Regions from separate parts of the Methylocystis sp. S23 genome, predicted to be linked through region 2. Evidence: riboswitches for the same ligand, from Rfam matches in the RefSeq annotation. Region 2 holds a riboswitch; the other holds the start of a gene.
What was found. Region 2 has a riboswitch for thiamine pyrophosphate ahead of ACV7JP_RS08880 (FAD-dependent oxidoreductase). Riboswitches for the same ligand answer to the same signal wherever they lie in the genome.
Positions count from the first base shown of each region.

Region 1: another riboswitch for thiamine pyrophosphate. It lies ahead of thiC (phosphomethylpyrimidine synthase ThiC); the one in region 2 lies ahead of ACV7JP_RS08880 (FAD-dependent oxidoreductase).

Region 1 is NZ_CM134185.1:3,369,607-3,377,467, forward strand. Features, by position in the region: gene mog (molybdopterin adenylyltransferase) at 1-226, opposite strand, end outside; gene ACV7JP_RS16560 (septal ring lytic transglycosylase RlpA family protein) at 570-1,073, shown strand; gene ACV7JP_RS16565 (hypothetical protein) at 1,501-1,713, opposite strand; gene thiC (phosphomethylpyrimidine synthase ThiC) at 2,220-4,046, opposite strand; TPP riboswitch at 4,311-4,405, opposite strand; gene ACV7JP_RS16575 (hypothetical protein) at 4,589-4,915, shown strand; gene ACV7JP_RS16580 (cation-translocating P-type ATPase) at 5,073-7,589, shown strand; gene dsrE2 (sulfur carrier protein DsrE2) at 7,682-7,861, shown strand, end outside.
Region 2 is NZ_CM134185.1:1,787,422-1,795,282, forward strand. Features, by position in the region: gene ACV7JP_RS08860 (SDR family oxidoreductase) at 1-439, opposite strand, end outside; gene ACV7JP_RS08865 (thiamine phosphate synthase) at 450-1,814, opposite strand; gene ACV7JP_RS08870 (thiazole synthase) at 1,980-2,771, opposite strand; gene thiS (sulfur carrier protein ThiS) at 2,783-2,980, opposite strand; gene ACV7JP_RS08880 (FAD-dependent oxidoreductase) at 2,949-3,959, opposite strand; TPP riboswitch at 3,976-4,103, opposite strand; gene ACV7JP_RS08885 (hypothetical protein) at 4,267-4,833, shown strand; gene ACV7JP_RS08890 (cell division protein ZapA) at 4,924-5,307, opposite strand; gene ACV7JP_RS08895 (DUF4164 family protein) at 5,311-5,634, opposite strand; gene gap (type I glyceraldehyde-3-phosphate dehydrogenase) at 6,014-7,021, shown strand; gene ACV7JP_RS08905 (phosphoglycerate kinase) at 7,101-7,861, shown strand, end outside.

The sequences.
Region 1 (7,861 bases), 1.6 Mb from region 2:
TCACCACGAGGTCGCAGCCGATCGTGTCGGCCAGCTCGATCAGCGTGTCGCGCACGCTCTCGAATCCGTCCGGAATGATCCGCCGCTCGATGCGGAAGGGGGTCGTCAGCACGGCGGCGAGATAGGCCTCGATCGCCGGGCCGCTCTCATCCTTGTAGACCCCTGCGCTGGCGCGGTCGGAGGCGGTGACGACGCCGATGACGGCGGGGCGGTGGGTGTCGGTCATGTCGATGTCTCCCATCGCCTTTTGGCGCCTCGCGGCGAATTTGTCAGCCGGCTGGCGCCGGCGGCCGGGACCTTCCCGAAAATCCGCAAAGACTCGGGGGTTTTAAAGAAATCACGCTCAGGATTAGTATGAATATTCATCTGATCTCCGCCGGATCGGCGAGCCAATTACGCCGCGACAAAAAAGAATAATTATAAATTGCGCATGTACATATTTTGCCTCAATCGCTCTCTAATAGGCCGATCCTCACTTCGATCGCGCCGCATCTGGTGGAATGAGGAGCATCTTCTTCGATGCGTCTCATTTTTCACTGCGGCGCACCCCATGAGGAGTTCGGTACAGAATGAAGCGTGTCTCTGCTGTGTTTGTCGTGCTTGGCCTGACGACCGTCCCCGCCGCTGCGAAGGACATCCTTTCCAACCTGTTCGGCGGCTCCGGCGCGCGGCAATCACAGCAAATGCAATCCGCGCGGCGGCATGGGCGTCTCAGCCATGTCGACGGCGCGAACGAGGCGGCGAGCCAGGCAATGCCCGAGGGCGCGCGCTCCTTCGTCGCCAGCGCGTCCTATTATGGCGGCGGACCGCGCCGGTTCGAGCCCAACAGCCACACGGCGAGCGGCGAGAGATTCAATCAATGGGGCCTGACCGCCGCCCATCGCACGCTGCCCCTGGGGACGCGCCTACTGGTGTCGCGGGGCGGCCGCTCGGTCGTGGTCCGCGTCAACGATCGCGGTCCCGCGGCCTGGACCGGCCGCAGCCTCGATCTCTCGCGCGGCGCGGCGTCGCGCATCGGCCTGATCTCCAGCGGCTCGGGCGCGGTGCGCGTGCAGGTGCTCGGCCGCAGTTGAACGGCCGGCCCCGCGCCCGGCGGCCTCGCCGGGCGCGGGGCCCTCCGGGCAAATATTATCCTTCGCCGCCAGGTTCCCGCCCCGAGTGGTCTAGTCGATTTTCCGGATTTTGGCTCCCAATATTTTGTCGACGCTGGCTCTTTGCATATTGCCCAAGCAAATTACAGTCCCTCCTGCAGGTAGCGATAGATGAACGCCTGGAGGAACGCGATGGTTCAACACGGACGCAGCTCTCTCATGAAAGCGCTTGCGTATATCGCCGGCGGATTGGGGTTTTTTCTGGTCGTCATGCATCAGGCCTCCCAGATGTTCAGATGATCCTGGAATAGGCTGCGCGCCGTGACGAAACGGCCAAATAGAGAGCGCGCCCGGCCCCAAGCAAAGGCCGGGCGTGATTTCCTGGCTGTTCAGACGCTGTCCGAGCGTCTCAGACGAACATGCCGAAAATGCCCGAGAGGATCGTGAAAACGATCACGGTCGCCGTGACGATGCCGACATCCGTCGTGCCCCAGAGCGCGAGGATGAGGCCCAGCACCGCGCCGGCCGCCGCGCAGATGACGACGTTGGGCGTAATGGCGAAGTCGAAGTTGCGCATGCCCGTATATTTGTCCTTGGGCAGATTGGACTCATGATCCGCCATGACGTTTCCTCCTTCTTGTCGCGCCGGCGCCTCGCCATGGAGGGTCACGCCGTTCCGCCCAGGGAGACAGCCGGATTGTCGTCAAAATGGGGGCGTTCTTCGCCAAAGGAAGGGAAAGGCGCTTGTCCCTCGCGGCATGGCTCGTGGCGGCCGCCGCCGATCCGTAATGGTTCGAGGCGTTCCGATGCGCCAAAGGCGTGACCGGGAATCTGGCGGGCCGCGCAATTACGTGAATGTGCTCAGGGCGATCGGGTGAGGGTTTCCTCATCCTGAGGAGCGAGCGAAGCTCGCGTCTCGAAGGACGAGGAAACCTTCATTTCCCGAAATCTGGAACTCGCCCTCGCGCTTCGAGACGCCGCCTTCGGCGGCCCCTCATGCTTCGAGACGGCTCCTGCGGGGCCTCCTCAGCATGAGGGCGAGGATGCCCGCCCGGCGGCCTTCGAGCGCCGACCTCCCCGTAAAGGGGAGGCATGGGCGGCTAGCCTCCGGGGATTCCTCCAACCAAATCACCCGCTCACATAAATCTCCGCGCCCTTCTCGATAAATTCTTCCGCCTTCTCCGCCATGCCCTTCTCGCGCTCGGCGATCTGCGCGGCCTCCTTGCGCAGATCCTGCGTGATCTGCATGGAGCAAAATTTCGGGCCGCACATGGAGCAGAAATGCGCGAGCTTGTGCGCTTCCTTGGGCATGGTCTCGTCGTGATATTCGCGCGCCGTGTCGGGATCGAGGCCGATCTCGAACTGGTCGCTCCAGCGGAAGTCGAAGCGCGCGCGGCTCATGGCGTCGTCGCGTTCGCGCGCCGCCGGATGGCCCTTGGCGAGGTCGGCGGCGTGAGCGGCGATGCGGTAGGTGATGACGCCCGTCTTGACGTCGTCGCGATCCGGCAGGCCGAGATGCTCCTTGGGCGTGACATAACAGAGCATGGCCGTGCCGAACCAGCCGATCATCGCCGCGCCGATGCCTGACGTGATGTGGTCGTAGCCCGGCGCGATGTCGGTGACGAGCGGTCCGAGCGTATAGAAAGGCGCCTCGCCGCAGGCCTTGAGCTGCTTGTCCATATTGGCCTTGATCTTGTGCATCGGCACGTGGCCGGGGCCTTCGATCATGACCTGGCAGCCCTTGTCCCAGGCGATCTTGGTCAGTTCGCCGAGCGTCTCCAGCTCCGCGAATTGCGCGGCGTCGTTGGCGTCGGCGTTGGAGCCGGGGCGCAATCCGTCGCCGAGCGAGAAGGAGACGTCGTAGCGGCGCATGATGTCGCAGATTTCGTCGAAGCGCTCATAGAGGAAGCTCTCCTTGTGCTTGGAGAGGCACCAGCGCGCCATGATCGAGCCGCCGCGCGAGACGATGCCCGTCACGCGGCTCGCCGTCAGCGGCACATAGGCCAGGCGCACGCCGGCGTGGATGGTGAAGTAATCGACCCCCTGCTCGGCCTGCTCGAGCAACGTGTCCTTGAAGACTTCCCAGTCGAGCTTGAGCGCGTCGCCGCCGACCTTCTCCAGCGCCTGATAGATCGGCACGGTGCCGATCGGCACGCTCGAATTACGGATGATCCAGTCGCGAATATTGTGGATGTTTCGGCCGGTCGAGAGGTCCATGACCGTGTCGGCGCCCCAGCGCGAGGCCCAGACCATTTTCTCCACTTCCTCGGCGACGGACGAGGTCACGGCGGAGTTGCCGATATTGGCGTTGACCTTCACGAGGAAGTTGCGGCCGATGACGACCGGCTCCAGCTCCGGGTGATTGACGTTCGCCGGGATGATGGCGCGGCCGCGCGCGACCTCGTCGCGCACGAATTCCGGCGTGACGAATTCCGGGATCGCCGCGCCGAAGCTCTCGCCCTCGGCGATGCGCTCCCTGGCGGCGTCCGGCGCGCGCGCGCGGCAGAGATTCTCGCGATGCGCCACATAGATCATCTCTTCCGTGACGATCCCGGCGCGCGCGAATTCGAGCTGTGTGACGGGCGCGGCGCCCGCGGCGCGGTAAAGCTTTCGCTCCGCCGGGCACGGGGGAACCAGGCGCTCGCCCTCGGCGAAGCCGTTGTCTTCGGGCTTCACCGCGCGGCCCTGATAGGTCTCGAGGCCCGCGCGCGTCGCGAGCCAGGGCCGCGCCGCCGGCAGGCCGGCCGAGAGGTCCGGCGTGAAATTCTCGCAGCTATAGGGGCCGGACGAGTCGTAGACGCGCAGCGGCGGCTCGCCGCTGGAAGGATCGAGCGCGATTTCCCGATAGGGCGCGCGAATGTCCGGGCGGCCCTCGGGCGACGAATAGACCTTGCGCGACCTGCCGATGGGGCCGGTGGTGACGCTGAGCGGCGTGCGTTTGTCGTGGACGTTCATGGTCGCGCTTCCCTCTGGATCGCGCTCCTTCAAGAGGAGCGGATGTGGCTTGCGTCAGCCAGAATTCGCAGTGTGGACCCCCACCCCGGCCCTCCCCCTTGCAAGGGGAGGGAGCAAAAGCGCCGCCGCCCGTAATCCCCTCCCCCTGCAAGGGGGAGGGTCAGGGAGGGGGTCCCCGCCCGAGATCAGCGACGTCGCCTCCCGGCTGACGCAACTCTTATTGGATCACGCCAGCGAAGCGCAGAAGGGGGATTACGGGCGCAAGCGTCCCTGCCCTGGCATTCCCTCCGCCGGCATGACCCGGATCAGGTTCGACGGGTGCTTCTCAGCCGCGACAAGCGGCGCCCCTCGCCATTGCGTGAAAACTAGTCGCTCGGGCGCGCGCCGGCAAGCGGTCCGGGCGGGCGGCCTCGGGCGCGGCGGCCGGATCATGTGCGAGGGGGCGTGATCGGACTGTCACAATTGTTTTTTGAAACTGTGCTTTGGACCTCAGCCAGAGCGCAAAGCTCGCAAGTCTCGCATCCACACATAGAGCGCCAGCCATGAAAAAGCTCCTGTTCGTCCTCGCGATTCTCCCCTCATTCGCCTATGCGGCCGACGACGCCGTCGATTGCGCCAAGAAGGACGGCGCCGTCAAATGCGAGGTCAAGAAGGACAAGGTCGTCGTCGACGCCATCATGGTGAATGGCGGCGAGTGCCCGGTCGCCGACTCCGACAAGGTCCTGCATCACGCCTACAATAAGGGCGACAAGTTCACCGTCCCCGCGAAAAGCGCTTACCCGCTGCCGGGCTTCGACGATTGCGGCTATGTGCGCGCCGTGACGATCAAGACCCACGACGGCAAGAAGAAGACCTTCGAGGCGCTGTAATCCGTCCGGACGTCCGCCGTTCTCCCCAAGGGGCGCTTGCGAGGCAGGCGCCCTTTTCATTTATCTGCGGACTTTCTCCTGACCGCCTCTTCCGCGATTGGGCGATTCCGCAGCGTGATCTAGAGTGGCTGTCATCCGATCCGGCGATACGGGCAGAATGACGCAACCTTCTCTCTCTGGTCTCTCATCCGACGAAGCCGCTCGGCGGCTTGCCGAATATGGCGCCAACGCGCCGCCGCAGCCCAAGCCGCTCGGCGTCTTCAGCATCGTGCTGCGCACGCTGAAAGAGCCGATGTTCTTCCTGCTCGCCGCGGCGGCCGCCCTCTATCTTTTCGTCGGCGATCTCGGCGAGGGCCTGTTCATGGTCGCCGGCGCGAGCGCGTCCATTGCGCTCGTCGTCGTTCAGGAATTCCGCAGCGAGCGGGCGCTGCAGGCTTTGCAGAGGCTTGCGGAGCCCATGGCGCATGTCCTGCGCGACGGCGCGGAGCGGCGCATCCCGGCGCGCGATCTCGTGCCGGGCGACGTCCTGCTTCTCGGCGAAGGCCAGCGAATCCCCGCCGACGCCATGCTGCTTTCAGGCGACGCGCTTGTCGTCGACGAGTCGATCCTCACCGGCGAATCCGCGCCGGTCGCCAAGAGGCTCGCCGGCGAGGGGGCCGACGCCGCCTTCCCCGAGCCCGGCGGCGACGACACGCCTTTCCTCTACGCCGGCTCCATGATCGTGCGCGGCTCGGGAGTCGCGCGCGTCCGGCGCACCGGGCCGCGCACGGCCGTCGGCGGCCTCGGCGCGTCGCTCGCCGCGATCCAGGGCGAGCCGAGCCCGCTGCAGAAGCGCACGGGAGAGCTCGTCGCCAGGCTCGGCTTGTTCGCGCTTCTTTTCTGCGTCCTCGTGATCGTCGCCTATGGCCTCGTCCATGGCGACTGGTTCGAAGGCGCGATCGCGGGCATCACGCTCGCAATCGGCCTGCTGCCGGAGGAGTTCCCGATGGTGCTGGCGATCTTCCTCGCCATCGGAGCCTTCCGGCTCGCCGGACGCAACGTCCTCGTGCGCCGCTCCTCCGTCACCGAGACTCTGGGCTCGACCTCGCTCCTCTGCGTCGACAAGACGGGCACGCTCACCCAGAACCGCATGGCCGTGGCTCGGCTTTACACCGGCGGCGCCGTCGAGCCCGTTCCCGCGGCGCCGGACGCCGAACAGCACCGGCTCATTCAGGCGGCGCTGCGGGCCTCTTCCGAGAACCCCGTCGATCCGATGGACAGGGCCGTCCATGCGCTGGCGGAACGGCTGGAAATACCGGCGGGCGGAACGGCGACGGAAAGCTTTCCGATCAAGCCCGAGCTTCTCGCCTTCATTCAGTCCTGGCGCGTCGCGGGCGGCGCGCTGAAAGCGGCGAAGGGCGCGCCGGAAGCGATCTTTCGCCTCGCGAATGTCGGCGCGGAGGAACACGCGCGTTACGCCGCCATCGTCGAGGAGCTGGCGCGGGAGGGCCACCGCGTGCTGGCGGTCGCCGAAACCCCCGCCACCGACGGCGATCTCGACAAGGCGCCCTATGTTCTCCTCGGCGTCCTCGCCTTTGAGGACCCTGTCCGCGACGACGTGCCGGCGGCCGTCGCCGCCGCGCGGCGCGCGGGGGTGGAAGTCGCCATGATCACAGGCGATTATCCGGCCACCGCGCTCGCCATCGCCCGGGCGGCGGGCATCGACGCGTCGGGCGGCGTATTGACCGGCGCCGAGGTCGCCGGGACGCCGCCGGAAATGGTCGCGGAGCGCATCAGGAAAGTGCGCGTCTTCGCGCGCGTCATGCCGACGAGCAAGCTCGCGCTTGTGGAGGCCTTCAAGGCCGATGGGCATATCGTCGCCATGACGGGCGACGGCGTGAATGACGGGCCGGCGCTTGCCGCCGCTCATATCGGCATCGCCATGGGCCAGCGCGGCTCCGACGTCGCGCGCGAGGCCGCTCATATCGTTCTGCTCGACGACCGCTTCGCCTCCATCGTGGCGGGCGTCGAGCTCGGCCGGCGGATCTCGTCCAATCTCCGCAAGGCGCTTACCTATGTCACCGCCATCCATATTCCGATCGCGGGGCTCGCGCTCACGCCGATCCTCATGGGGCTGCCGCCCATGCTGCTGCCGGCGCATGTCGTGCTGATGGAGTTGATCATCGACCCGACCTGCTCGCTCGCCTTCGAGGCGGAGCCCGGCGAGAAGGACGCGATGCTGAAGCCGCCGCGCCCGCAGAGCGAGCCGCTCTTTGGCGCGGGCGATCTGCTGCTCGGCGTCGTTCAGGGCTTTGCGGTCTTTCTGGCGGTGCTCGCCGTTTATGTCCTCGCCAACGGCTTAAGCGTCTCCGAGGCGCAGGCGCGCGGCCTCTCTTTCGCGACGCTGATCGCCGGCAATCTGACGCTCGCCCTGTCCGACGCGCTGCCGAAGGGAGTCTCGCCTTTCGCGCGGGAGAATCTGTTCTTCTGGGCGATCGCGGCGGGGGCGCTGTCGGTGGTCGCCGCCGCGCTCTATTTCCCGCCGCTCGCCGAATTGCTGCGTTTCGCGCCGCCTCCGGGGGAAGACCTCGCTTTGGCGTCGCTCCTCGCGATCAGCGCGGGCGGATGGTATGGCATGTGGCGGCGGTTGATCGGCCCGCCCGAAAAAGCCATGTCCATGAGATCGGCGGGCTAGGTTTACGGCCGCGCCGCGGGCGTTTGCATTTCGCCCGCGCCCGCTGCTATGGGCTTCGCCTCGCCGCACATGCGCGCAAGGAGCGGATTCAGGTGACGAACGAGACCGCCGGGAACCGGAAATCGCTTTCCATCATCGTGTCGAAAGGCACGCTCGACTGGGCCTATCCTCCCTTCATCCTCGCGACGACGGCGGCCGCGATGGATATGGACGTGACGCTCTTCTTCACCTTCTACGGCCTCGGCCTGCTGAAGAAGGAGCTCGATCTCGAA
Region 2 (7,861 bases):
CCGAGCTCATCATGACGATGCGCCCAGGCGCAGCCGCCTGCGGCTCCCGCGCGCCGAGAAGCGGCGCGAAGGCCTGCGTCACCTGCAATTGCCCGACGAGATTGATCTCCAATTGCCGGCGCAGATCGGCGATGGGGAGATGCAAGAGCGGCCCCGGCACGGCGACGCCGGCATTGTTGACGAGCCCCGCAAGCGTCGCGCCGTCAAGCCGCGCCTCGACTTGCCGCGCGCCTTCGGCGACGGCTTCGGCGTCGGTCACGTCGAAGCGGAGCGGCGCGAAGTCGGCGCCGAAGCGCGCCTTCAGGCGCTCGGCGTCCGCCGCCTTGCGGACGGAGCCGAAGACGAAGAAGCCGGCCTGAACGAGAGACGCGGCGCAGGCGGCGCCGATGCCGGTGGAGGCGCCGGTGACGACCACGGCGCGTTTCGATTTCCGGGTCATCCGCAATACCTCAAAGCGAAAGGAGGCGACTCAATGCGTCAATTGTAGACGCGTCGGCGCGGCCGTCGACCCGCATTCGGCGAAAATGCCGCTGGAAGGCCGCGACCGATGTGACCGTATCCTCGTCATAAACGCCGGTCTCGGCGATCTTGTAGCCGAAATGCGCGAGTTGGCTCTGCAGGCGGGAAACGGCGTCGCCGGCCATGTCGCGTTCGAGCGTCGCGTCGTCGCCCGGCGGCAAGGGCGCGACATGGCGGCCGACGCCCGCGCGCGCGAGCGCCTCCCAGGGAAAGAATTCGCCCGGATCGATCTTGCGGCGCGGCGCGATGTCGGAATGGGCGAGCACGCGTTCGGGCGCGATCCTGCGACGCTCGCAAATGTCGCGGGAGAGCGCGATCACCGATTCGATTTGCGGGGCAGGGAAGGGATGCGGGTCGATATGGCCGGGATGAACGATCTCGACGCCGATCGAGGCGGAATTCATATCCGTTTCGCCGGCCCAATAGCTCACGCCCGCATGCCAAGCGCGCCGCTCCTCGGGCACGAGCTGCAGCACGCGCCCGCTTTCCTCGACGAAATAATGCGCAGAGACCTCGCGGATCGGCGAACATAGGAGCTCGAGCGCGCCTTCCGCCGTCGGCATGCCGGTATAGTGCAGAACGAGCGCGGAGACGGGCTTGGCGCGGGGCCCGTGATTTGGAGAGGGAAAGACCTTCGCGCCGGCGTAATCGGGCGTGAAGCCGCGCGTGAGCTGCGGCGATTCGCGCCATGGCGCGGTCGCCGTCACCCATTCCACCGTGCGCGCCTCGGGATCGGCGGCGCGCAAAATGTCGGTGACGACGCAGGCGCCGTCGGCGCCCGCCGCGAGCGCCAGACAGGCGCGGGCCGGCGTCAGTCCGCCAATGGCGACGAGCGGAACGTCGCCGATTCGCTTTTTCCAGCGCGCCAGCTTTTCGAGCCCCTGCGGGGCGAATTTCATTTCCTTCAGCAGCGTCGGCCAGACAGGCCCGAGCGCCACGTAATCGGGCGATAGCGACAATGCGCGCTCCAGCTCGGCGTCGTCGTGAGTCGAGACGCCGAGACGTAGGCCATGTCGGCGGATGGCGGCGATGTCCGCGCCATCGAGATCGTCCTGGCCGAGATGCACGAAATCGCATCCCGCCTCGATCGCGAGCTTCCAGTAATCATTGACGACAAGCTGCGCGCCCGCCGCCCGGCAGAGATCGCGCGCGCGGGCGATCTCGTCGCGCAGTTCGGATTCCGGCCTGTCCTTCACGCGCAATTGCACGAGCTTGACGCCGAGCGGCAAGAGTCGAGTCAGCCAGTCGGCGCGGTCGACGATGAGGTAGAAAGGGTCGAGACTCAGTGTCGGCATGGGCGGGGTCTACCCTTTTTGGCGGGATTTTGCGACACCGCGTTCCATGAGAAACGAACGCGAATTGGAACGGTCTTCGGAAGATGACGGAAGGCGCGGTCGCATTCGCGATCCGCTTCGTTGCGACGAGTCCGCGACGTTCGCCTTTCAGCGATCCGCGGAGCCCTAACCGATCGCGTCGAAGGGCCGCCCGATCATGGGCGTCGAGGGCTCCGCCATGTCGCGTGGGGTCATGGGCCTTGCGAGATGCGCAAGCCGCCCAGCTTCGACCGCGAGACCGAAGGCGCGCGCCATGGCGACGGGATCGCCGGCGCGCGAGATCGCGGTGTTGAGCAGCACGGCGTCGTAGCCCATCTCCATCACTTCGGCGGCGTGCGACGGCGCGCCCAGGCCGGCGTCGACGACGAGGGGCGTATTCGGGAAATGCGCGCGCAGCGCCCGGAGCGCGAAACGGTTGTTGACGCCGCGCCCTGAGCCGATCGGCGCCGCCCAGGGCATGAGCAGCTTGCAGCCGGCGTCGAGCAGCTTCTCGGCGACGACGAGATCGTCGGTCGTATAGGGAAAGACCTGGAAGCCGTCGGCGGCGAGCGCCTTCGCCGCCTCGACCAAGCCGAAGACGTCGGGCTGCAGCGTGTCTTCCTCGCCGATGACCTCGAGCTTGATCCAGTCCGTCTCGAACACTTCGCGCGCCATCCGCGCCGTCGCGATCGCCTCCTTGGCGGTGCGGCAGCCGGCCGTGTTGGGCAGCACCCGCACGCCCATGTCGCGCACGAGATTCCAGAAGCTTTCGCCCGCCCGCGATCCGCCGGCCTCGCGGCGGAGCGAGACGGTCACGATCTCGCAACCCGAGGCGCGGATCGATTCGGCGAGGATGGCGGGCGAGGGATAGCGCGCGGTGCCGAGCAGAAGGCGCGAGCGCAGCGCGGCCCCATAAAGAGCCAGCAGATCCCCGGGCATGTCGTGCGCGTTCACCCGCCCTGCCTCGGCGTCACGATTTCCACGGCGTCGCCCTCCTGCAGCACGGCCTTGTCCCGGTCCTTGTCGCGCACGAATTCCTGGTTGAGGGCCGTGCCGACCTTCTGGTCGTCATAGCCCAGCTCGCGCAACAAAGCCTCCAGCGTGGTGGATTCCACCTCACGCGGACGCCCGTTCACTTGAATCCGCATCCATGACCTCCGGGAAGTAGGCGCCGCCGAGAACGACCTCGGCGGCCCGCCGCGCCAGCGCCGGGGCAAGCAGGAAACCGTGCCTATAGAGCCCATTAATATAGATCGTCCGGCCGCGCTGGGTAAGGCGCGGCAGATTGTCGGGGAAGGCGGGGCGCAAATCCGAGCCCGTCTCGACGATCTCGGCCTCGGCGAAGGCTGGATGAATGGCGAAGGCGGAGTTGACGAGCTCCACCACCGAGCGCGCCGTGACCCGCGCGCGCTCCTCATTCTCGATCATGGTCGCGCCGACCATGAAAAGCCCTTCCCCGCGCGGCGTGATATAGACCGGGCGGCGGGGATGCAGCATGCGGACGGGGCGGGACAGCGAAATCTCCTCGCTGCGCAAAATGAGCATCTCGCCCTTGACGCCCCGCAGCTTCGCCAGCGCGTCCCGGGCGGCGAAGCCGCGGCAGTCGATCGTCCAGTCGGGGACGGTCGTCAGGCTCTCGGCTTTGGCGCCAAAATGCTGCGCAACATTTTGCATCGCGGCGAGACGGTCGGCGAGGGCCCGCAAGGCCGCGCGCGGATCGAGATGGGCCTCCTGCGGGAAATAGAGCGCCTCCTCGAAGCGCCCGGAAAGGTCCGGCTCCAGCGCCGCGACGCCCGCCGCGTCGAGCCGCTCGAAATGGCTGGTGCGGCGGGCGAAGTCGGCAAGCTCGGCGCGCTCGCGCGGCGCCGGGACGACGAGGCTTCCCGCGACCGTCGCGACCGGGACCTCGCGCGTCCAGAAATCCAGCGCCTCCCGCCCGAGTTCGGCGACGAGCGGCTCGGCGCTCTCCAATTCGCACCAGGGCGCGATCATGCCGCCGGCGTAGCGCGAGCAGCCCTGGCCGGGCGCGCCGTTGCGCTCGACGAGCTCGACCTCCGCCCCGGCGCGCGCCAGCGCATGAGCGGCGCAGAGTCCGGCGACGCCGGCGCCGATCACGCGGGCGAACATGACGCTTCCCTTATGGAAAGAAGATTGGACACCATCCCTCCGCCAGCATTGAACTGGATCAGGTTCGAAGGGTCGCCGCGCCCGGCGTCGCGCGACGCCTCTGCAGCCTCTCAGCCCCCTGGCGGGGCTCCCCCGGCGCGGGGAGAGTCGCGCGAAACGGGCCTCCGCGTCAAGCGCCGCGGCGGCGCCGAATGACGGTTGTGTGGCGGGAAGCAGGCTTGCAAGACAGGCGGCGATGGCCCACTTTCAGCACAACGACAATGCGCGCGAGCGTGCAAAAAGCCGCGCCTATCCGGGAGAGAAATAGATGTTCCTCAGCCTCCGCGCGGCGCTCGCCGCGAGCCTCGTCGCTGGCGCAATCGGCCTCGCCGCGCCCGCAGGGGCCGCCAAGCTCGGCCCCTATTTCCCGATCCCGAACGGCTTCAACCTCAACGGAATCGCCCGCGACTCGCTCCTCGCCATCCAGTCGAGCTGGCTGAGGAACGGCCTCGACAATCTCGAAAAGGCCAAGAAGGAGGCGGACGCCGCGCTGGAAAGCGCCAAGGCCGGCGCGCCGGATCAGGCCGCCGCGGCGGAGGCGAAGGTCAAGGATCTCGACAGGTTGATCGAGGACGCCAAGGCCGAGATCGCCCTCGCGACCGACGCCTCGCCCGACCATGCCGTCCAGAAGGCGCGCAAGGACAAGCTCCTCGGCAATGTCAACCAGTGGATCAACGAGCTGGAGCGCATGGCCACCGAGCAGATGAAGATCGCCATCATGTCCGACGGCGGCGTGGCCATGACCGCCGAGAAGCTCAACCACCAATATTCGACCTTCGCCGACGACCTCCAGAAGGCCAAGCGCGACGCCAGCGTCGAGAATTGGGGGAAGTAAGCCTGTAATAAAGGATAACCCCGTCATTGCTTCGCTTCGCTCGCAATGACGTCTCTGGGCGGACGCGCCGCCTTTACCGGCGGCTCCCCCTTAAAGGGGAAAATCGTCCTTCACCGCGGGCTTCTGCAGCTCCGTATTGAGCTCCTCGATCCGCCGCGCCGCGTCCTCCACCGCATGGGCGACGCGCTCTTCCAGAGCGGCCGCCGCCTTCTTCACCGAGTCCAGCTCCGCGCGCAGCGCCGCATTGTCCATCTCCATCGCCTGCGCCTTGCCGCGCGCGTCGGTCGCCTCGTCGGCGATGGCGAGGGCCGCCATCACCACGATGCGCTGCTCGCCGATCTCCTTGAAACCGTCCTTCATCGCGAGGATCTTGCCCTCGACATAGCGGGCGAGCTGTTCGAGGCGCGGCTCCTCGCCGTCGTCGCAGGAGAGGCGGTAGGTGCGCCCGGCGATGGAGACGATGACGGCGGCCATGGACTACTCTCCCTGCCGCACGGCCGAGACCGCCGCTCCGAGGGCCGCCGCGACCCCGGCTCCCGCCCCGTCGAGCCGGCGCAGCACCTCGTCGCGGGCCTTCTCCAACGCGCTGACGCGGGCGAGCGCGGCGTCGAGATCGAGCGCGAGGCGCCCCCGGTCGTCCTGCATGATGGCGAGCTCCTCCTCGAGCTCCGCGCTGGAAAGATCGTCCTCGAGCTTCAGGGCGACCGTGCGTTCGAGCTGGTCCAGCGCCGTCTTGAGGCGGGAAAGCGCCGCATCGAGCTTATCGGCGGGCTGATCGGCGGGCTTTTCGGAATATGTCATCGCCGGGCGGCGCCCTATTTCTCACGGCGGAAGAGGTGGCGGCGGCGAGCGCCGATTCGCCGTAACGCGTTGGTAGCATGAATCGGGCAAATCCCAAGGCGGCGCCCGACTTCCCTGGAAGCCGCGCGGCGGGGCGACGCGTTGACAGAGGGGCGCGAGGTGCTATCACACCCTCGCCTCGAAGCTGGGGCGCGCCGCGAGAAAGCAGACAATGGCCTTTCGCGGGAGGCGCGCCCTAACGCTTTGAAATCGATCACGCTGCGATCGGGCGGCTCCGCCCCATCGCCGCGTGATCTTAAGGCCCGGCGCGCGGCGCGCAGACGCCGCCGGGCGAAAGCCGCCTTTCTCGCAAAGCCGGCGGCGAAAAGGAGATTTCCAAATGACCGTCAGAGTGGCCATCAACGGCTTCGGGCGTATCGGCCGCAACGTCCTCCGCTTCATCGTCGAATCCGGCCGCGCCGATCTCGAGGTCGTGGCCATCAACGACCTGGGCCCGGTCGAGACCAACGCCCATCTGCTGCGCTATGATTCGGTCCATGGCCGCTTCCCTCACGAAGTGAAGGTCGAGGGCGACACGATCAATGTCGGCCGCGGCCCGATCAAGGTCACCGCCATCAAGAACCCGGCCGAGCTGCCTTACAAGGATCTCGGCGTCGACGTCGCGCTGGAATGCACCGGCCTCTTCACGGCGCGCGACAAGGCGAAGCTGTTGCTCGAGGCCGGCGCCAAGCGCGTGCTCGTCTCCGCCCCCGGCGACGGGGCGGACCTCACGGTCGTCTATGGCGTCAACCACGACAAGCTGACCCGGGATCACCTGATCGTCTCCAACGCCTCCTGCACGACGAACTGCCTCGCGCCGGTCGCCAAGGTCCTCAACGACGCCATCGGCATCGAGAAGGGGATCATGACGACGATCCATTCCTATACGGGCGACCAGCCGACGCTCGACACTTTCCACAAGGACCTCTATCGCGCCCGCGCCGCGGCGCTCTCCATGATCCCGACCTCGACGGGCGCCGCCAAGGCGGTGGGCCTCGTGCTGCCGGAGCTGAACGGCAGGCTCGACGGCTACGCGATCCGCGTGCCGACGCCGAACGTCTCGGCCGTGGACCTGAAATTCATCGCCAGGCGTCCGACCACGAAGGACGAGATCCACGCCGCCATCAAGGCGGCGGCCGACGGTCCGATGAAGGGCGTGCTGGCCTATACGACGGAGAAGCTCGTCTCCATCGACTTCAATCACAACCCGGCCTCGTCGACCTTCCATCTCGACCAGACCAAGGTGATGGACGGCAATCTCGTCTCGATCCTCTCCTGGTACGACAATGAATGGGGCTTCTCCGGCCGCATGACGGATACGGCGGCGCTGATCGGGTCGCTGATCTGATTTCCGGTAGAAACCAAATCATGACGCGGGCCGACGAGGTCCGCGTTCTCGTTTCTGACGACCTTTGGAGCCCGCGCAGATGACCTCCTTCCGCACCCTCGACGACGTCGACGTCAAAGGCAAACGCGTTCTTCTGCGCGTCGATCTCAATGTGCCGATGGAGGAGGGGCGCGTGACCGACGCGACCCGCATCGAGCGGATCCTGCCGACGATCGAGGAGCTCGCCGGCAAAGGGGCGAAGGTCGTCCTGCTGTCGCATTTCGGCCGTCCCAAGGGCCAGCGCGTCGATGAGGACTCGCTGCGCCACGTGCTGCCCACGCTCGAACATTATCTCAAGCGCAAGATCGCCTTCGCCGACGACTGCGTCGGCGAGCCCGCCGCGGCGGTCGTGTCGGCTCTTAAGGACGGCGACGTCGCGCTGCTCGAAAACACGCGCTTTCACAAGGGCGAGGAGAAGAACGATCCCGCCTTCGCCGAGGAAGTCGCCAAGCTCGGCGACCTCTTCGTCAACGACGCTTTCTCCGCCGCGCATCGCGCCCACGCCACGACGGAAGAGATCGCCCACAAGCTTCCCGCCATTGCGGGCCGCACCATGCAGGCGGAGCTGGAGGCGCTGGAATCGGCGCTTACCGATCCGGCGCGGCCTGTGATGGCCATTGTGGGCGGCGCCAAGGTCTCGACCAAGCTGGCGCTCCTCGGCAACCTCGTCGCCAGGGTCGACTATCTCGTCATTGGCGGCGGCATGGCCAACACGTTCCTTGCGGCGCAGGGCAAAGCGGTCGGCAAGTCGCTTTGCGAGCATGATCTCGCGGACACGGCGCGTGAGATTCTCGAAAAGGC